Linked DNA regions of Prochlorococcus marinus subsp. marinus str. CCMP1375. The protein of the gene in region 2 interacts with the protein of the main gene of each other region in a pairwise test. Links are inferred from orthologs where the notes say so. Each region holds a gene or a part of one and is shown on either strand. Other genes may lie near its edges.

What was found. Proteins that work in one complex are often made in the same cells at the same time.
Region 1: the proteins of cysE (region 2) and cysK interact in binary tests that used the Escherichia coli proteins (3 or more experiments, as listed by UniProt). The link is inferred for Prochlorococcus marinus subsp. marinus str. CCMP1375 from one-to-one orthologs.

Annotation. Positions count from the first base shown.
Region 1 is NC_005042.1:386,137-389,343, forward strand. The notes cover bases 275-3,175. They hold cysK (cysteine synthase A), read right to left. Parts: upstream 2,268-3,175; coding sequence 1,281-2,267; downstream 275-1,280. Other genes in these bases: queA (tRNA preQ1(34) S-adenosylmethionine ribosyltransferase-isomerase QueA), read left to right, coding at 275-1,284; PRO_RS02070 (PLP-dependent transferase), read right to left, coding at 2,356-3,175. In the rest of the region: PRO_RS09555 (dihydrolipoamide acetyltransferase family protein), read left to right, coding at 1-121; more of queA, read left to right, coding at 172-274; more of PRO_RS02070, read right to left, coding at 3,176-3,207.
Region 2 is NC_005042.1:1,651,136-1,654,212, reverse strand. Bases 275-3,045 are described here. They hold cysE (serine O-acetyltransferase), read right to left. Parts: upstream 2,148-3,045; coding sequence 1,401-2,147; downstream 275-1,400. Other genes in these bases: PRO_RS08855 (GntR family transcriptional regulator), read right to left, coding at 2,167-3,045; secA (preprotein translocase subunit SecA), read left to right, coding at 275-1,393. Also shown: more of secA, read left to right, coding at 1-274; more of PRO_RS08855, read right to left, coding at 3,046-3,077.

The sequences.
Region 1 (3,207 bases), 1.3 Mb from region 2 along the record:
GCGTCAAATGCAAGTAAATCTAACTGCTGACCATCGAGTTGTTTATGGTGCAGATGGTGCTTCTTTCTTAAAAGATCTTGCTAATTTAATTGAGAATAATCCTGAAAGCCTTTCTTCTTGAAGCTGTTCTCCCTTCTTATTCAGGTGGTTTGTAATTATTTTTGAAATCCATTGGTTATTGATCCGAGAGATTTTTTACTTAGCTCTTACGACTATGAGTTGAATTCAAGCCTTATAGCGCAAGAACCAATTGAGCCTAGGCATAATGCTCGTATGCTTCATGTGTCTAAGCGAAGCGGGGAAGGGCTTAAGGCTTTTCACTTAAAGGTTTGGGACTTATTGGCTGAGCTAAGAGCGGGCGACTTGCTTGTAATGAATGACACGCGTGTTTTGAAGGCAAGATTGAAGGTGAGGTTGCGGAATGGTACTTTTGTAGAACTTTTCTTGTTAGAACCAAAAGGCCAAGGGCGATGGTTGTGCCTTGCGAAACCAGCAAAGAAGCTTCGTGCTGGTGATTGTATATGGATGGAATCTTCTGGAGAGGAATCCATTCCGTTGAAGATTATTGATCAAGACATTAGTACTGGAGGAAGAATAGTACAGTTCCCTGAACTTTTTAGTGATAGGCGGAAGATAGAGCCTCTTCTAGAGAAATTCGGAGAAATACCATTGCCTCCATATATAAATCGATGCGATTTCAAGGATGTTAATCGATATCAAACTAGATATGCATCTACTCCTGGAGCTGTTGCCGCACCCACGGCTGGCTTGCATTTAAGTGACCAATTTTTGGAGGCTTTATCTCAACAAGGTATTAAAGATGCAAAAGTGACTCTTCATGTTGGACTGGGTACCTTTAGACCATTAGTTGAGGAAAACCTAGCCAATTTGCATCTACATAGCGAGTGGGTTGAAGTAAAAGAAGAAGTTGTTTCAGCAATTAAAGAATGTCGTGATAGAGGTGGAAGGGTTATTGCTATTGGTACAACTACTGTTAGATCACTTGAGGCATCTTTCTTGGCAGGCGATGGTTGCTTGAAACCTTTTAAAGGTGAAGTTGATCTAGTTATCAAGCCTGGTTATAAATTCGGAATAGTTGATGGGTTACTAACGAATTTCCATCTTCCGAAAAGCTCATTGTTATTACTTGTGAGTGCTCTTATTGGACGAGAAAACTTGCTTGAACTGTATAAAGAAGCGATTGACCAAAAATATAGGTTTTTCTCTTATGGGGATGCAATGTTTATTTCCCCAGAGGGCGTTTTGCCATCTGCACGACTTTAGTTGGTTTTGGGTTGTTCGATAATACCTGTTGGGACTTCTGCGAACATTACTGATGAGAGATAGCGCTCAGCAAGGTCTGGTAAAACAACAACAATTGTTTTGCCAGCAAATTGTTCTTGTTCGGCCAATCGAATTGCAGCTGTTGCTGCAGCTCCGCAAGATATACCAACTAGTAAGCCTTCTTCTTTTGCCAAGCGAAGAGCCATTGCGATTGATTCTTCATTACTGACTTGCTCAACTTGGTCAACTAATGAGAGGTCTAAATTTTTAGGGATAAATCCAGCTCCGATGCCTTGTATTTTATGAGGTCCTGGCTTTACTTCTTGGCCATTGATGGTTTGGGAAATCACAGGGCTATGGGATGGTTCTACTGCTACGGAAAGAACTTGTTTCCTTTTCTCTTGCTTTAAAAATTTTGATACACCAGTAATAGTTCCTCCAGTGCCTACTCCTGCAACAAGTACATCAATGTTCCCATTGCAGTCATTCCAGATTTCTGGACCTGTTGTTTTGAAGTGAATCTCTGGATTGGCAGGGTTGTCAAATTGTCCAGGCATGAAATATTTATTAGGATCACTTTCTGCAATCTCTTTTGCTTTTGCAATAGCGCCAGGCATACCTTTTGCAGCTTCAGTAAGAATTAGTTCAGCACCAAGGACTGCCATTACCCTCCTCCTTTCCAAGGACATTGACTCAGGCATTGTGAGTGTTAGTTTGTAACCCTTTGCAGCAGCAGTAAAAGCAAGGGCAATACCAGTATTACCTGAAGTGGGTTCAATAATGGTTTGCTGTTTATTGAGGAGACCTTTCTTTTCTGCATCCCAAATCATGTTCGCTCCAATTCTGCATTTGACGCTATATGCAGGATTGCGACCTTCGATTTTTGCCAAAACTGTTGCTTTACAGTTTTTGGTAACAGAGTGAAGTTTTACTAGCGGGGTGTTGCCTATTGCAAGGCTGTTGTCTTCGTATATTGGGGTCATGATGATTAATCAACCATTTAATAATTAGCTAAGGAATTTGCTTCTTGCATAATTCTGATGTTGATCTAAAAACTGTTAAGGGCTTTATTTAGTTATTCAAGGCTTTTTGAAATCTATCCCAAAGGTCTTCGGTTGCTTCAAGACCAACGGAAACCCTTATAAGCGAAGATGGGACACCACATTGTTTTGCCCAATTTAGTTCGTTGTAATGGGCTAACAGAACGTATGGACATACCAAAGTAAAGATTGTTCCTAAGCTAGGCCCTTTGCAAACTTTTAATGAGTTATAAAATCTTTCTGCTTTTGAGACACCTCCATGTAATTCAAATGAAAACAAACAGCCGAATCCTGCATTTGGTTTCATAAGCAATTGAAAGTTCGGGCATTGTGCAGGATGCAGGACTCTTGCTACATCTGGGTGAGCCTCTAAACGATTCTTGAGATTTATGCATGCTTTGTTTAATTCAGGTATACGACTAGTGACATCTTTACTTGCCTTTTGAAGAGCGATTGCATCTGAATCAGATAAGTTGCTTACAGAGACCAAAGGAATTATTTCTTTTAAGACTTCTTTCCATGGAGACTTTGGACTGATTGTTAGAGAACCTGCCATGATGTCTCCTTGTCCTGCGAAGCTTTTAGTAAGAGAGCTAAAGACAAGGTCTGCATACGGTAGAGGGTCAATGTTTATGGCTGAACCAATAGTGTCATCTGCAATTACTGGGATTCCACGATCATGAGCCATCTTTGTAATTAGAGGCAGATCAACACATTTGAGCATAGGGTTACTAGGCAATTCAACTATTACGGCTGAAGGCTTTTTCTGGTCAAGTTGTTTGGCAAGCTCTATTGGATTAGGGTTAAGTAGCAATTCACTTCCATCAAATATCACTTGAGGAAGCTTTAAGACATCAACATATGGGAACCCCAGTTGAAATGC
Region 2 (3,077 bases):
AGCCGAAATTATTGCTCAGGCAGGTAGAGCAGGAGCTGTAACCATAGCGACCAATATGGCAGGGCGAGGAACAGATATCATTCTTGGGGGGAATAGTGATTATATGGCTAGGCTAAAAGTTAGAGAAGTTCTTTTTCCTAAATTAGTCAAGCCAGAAGATAGCCATAAACCGCCTGTTCCTTTGCAACGTCGTAAGGACTCATCAGTTGGCTTTGGAAAAGAAGAAAACAACTCAAAAGATAAAAAAGTAAACCATTCTAATGATGTTCGTGCTCAAGAAAATCTCTACCCTTGTGTTTTGACAGATTCAACTGAGCAGGTTCTTCTTGATTTAGAGCATCAATTAATTAAAGAATGGGGAGATCGTGTTTTAAGCCCTATAGAACTAGAAGATCGAATTTCAACTGCGGCAGAAAAGGCTCCTACACAAGATCCATTAGTTCAATCTCTCAGGGAAGCTATTTCCTTAGTAAAATCAGAATACGATGTTGTTGTTAAGCAGGAAGAAGTTCATGTTCGCGAAGCTGGAGGCTTGCATGTCATTGGTACTGAGCGGCATGAATCACGCAGAGTAGATAATCAATTAAGAGGAAGAGCTGGTCGCCAAGGAGACTTAGGAAGTACCCGATTCTTTTTGTCTTTAGGAGATAATTTGCTTCGTATTTTTGGAGGTGATCGAGTTGCTGCATTAATGAATGCTTTCAGAGTCGATGAGGATATGCCTATTGAGTCAGGAATGCTGACCAGGTCATTAGAAAGCGCTCAGAAGAAAGTAGAAACTTATTATTTTGATATTAGAAAACAAGTCTTTGAATATGATGAAGTAATGAATAATCAAAGACGCGCTGTCTATTCTGAGAGACATAGAGTATTAGAAGGAGATGAATTAAAAAAACAAGTTATTGGATATGGAGAAAGAACTATGCAGGAAATTGTTTATGCATATGTAAACCCTGAGTTGCCATCAGAAGAATGGGATTTAAAACAATTAGTTGGAAAAGTTAAGGAATTTGTTTATTTATTAGATGATTTAAAACCAAAAGATATTGAGGCATTAAATATTGATGAGCTTCAGGCATTTCTCCAAGAGCAATTAAGAAATGCTTACGATTTAAAGGAGTCTCAAATAGAAGAAAGCAGACCTGGACTTATGCGTGAGGCTGAAAGATTCTTTATTCTTCAACAAATTGATACTCTATGGCGTGAGCATTTGCAGTCTATGGATGCACTAAGGGAATCAGTTGGTTTACGAGGTTATGGCCAAAAAGATCCTTTGATTGAGTATAAAAATGAAGGATATGACATGTTTCTTGAAATGATGACAAATATGAGAAGGAATGTGATTTACTCTATGTTCATGTTTCAGCCAGCTCCACCATCAGATAAGGAATAAATTTTACTTAATCTTCTTTTAATGTATCACCAAGGAATTCAATAATTTCTCTATCCTTTAAATTTTGAGCTTCTCCTGAAATGATTTTATTTGGCATATTTCCCTTACTAATTGTTTGGAGATTATTGGTTAGAAGTTGCACTTGACTTTCTAAATAATCAATTCTTTTCATCAAATTGCGAATTACAGTTGCTTCAGCATCTGGTAGAGCTGAGTGAGCCAAAGGGTTAATCCGAACCCCACTTTGATGAATAATTCGCCCTGGTATGCCTACAACTGTGCTATCAGCTTCTACATCTCTAACAACAACTGAGCCAGCACCAATTCTTGTGTTTGCTCCTACTGCAATAGCTCCTAAAACTTTTGCTCCCGCTCCAACTACTACATTTTCTGACAAGGTTGGGTGTCTTTTCCCATGGCTTTTACCTGTTCCTCCAAGAGTAACTCCTTGATATAGCAAACATCTATTACCTATTTCTGCTGTTTCACCAATAACGACTCCCATCCCATGATCAATAAAAACGCCTTTTCCTATTTTGGCACCTGGATGTATCTCTATTCCAGTTAATGATCTAGTTATTTGGCTAAGTACCCTAGGAAATAGAGGTAGTCCAATGTTCCATAGTTTGTGACTAATCCTATGAAGAATTAGAGCTTGAAAACCAGGGTAACAAAGCAGAATTTCGATAAAACCCCGTGCGGCCGGATCTCTTTCGCGAATGATTTCTAGATCTGAGTGGAAAGACTTAAGCATTTTTTCCAAGCAATGAGGTTTATTTAAGAAGACCGATTTCTTTTTGAAGTCTCTCAAGTGTAGATTCGCTGAGATATCTTTCAGCGCAATGAACTTGCGGCATTCGAATTAGTTGGGATCTATTTTGTCGCAGCGTATGTTCAACTAAAGGAAGGCTAGGACTATCGCATAAAACATAATTTGCTGCTCTTAGTAATGCTAATAAACGGCTTCCTACATCAGGATTGGCAGTCATTAGTAAAAGCTCGTTTCCTCTCATGCTGTGCAAAATCACTTCCGCAGCTCGAAGTATTCCAGGGCTAATACTCACAATTCCTACACAGCTGCCTGAGCGTAATTCTTTGAGCATGGCTAGCTCCTTGCCAAAATCACTCAGATCTACCGCAATTGCTCGCACACCATGCCTTTTGGCAACTTCTTCTAATGGTTGTAAGAAATATCTACTAGTGACTACAGTTCCTATATTTGAACTTTCTAAAACAGTTTCTAATTCTTCCATTGGTACTACTTCAATAGGTACGTCAAGGCTTGGTTCTAGTTCTTCAGCTATTAACATTGAGGCACCTAAATCTTCTCTTGGAGTACTTACTAATACTCGTGCGCCGCATCGAAGTCTCCAGTCAATTTCTTGAATAAATAATTCTCGTGTTTGTTGAAGAGTGCAACCTGCATTAAGTAATCCATCAACGCTTTTGCGAACTTCTTGATCTAAATCAGTAATTTCTTTTTTTCTAAAGGTATTAGAGTTTTTTGCTTCTCGTTTCTTTTGTTGATCTCGAACATAAATACCAGACCCTGCTATTGCCTCAACCACACCATCTGTTTCTAATTGTCGATATACCTTGCTTATGGTATTTCTGTGCAACCCTGTTTGCATAGCAAGTTGCCTAGTGCTTGGAAGTCTATGTCCTGGTGGATAGTGTCTAGCTG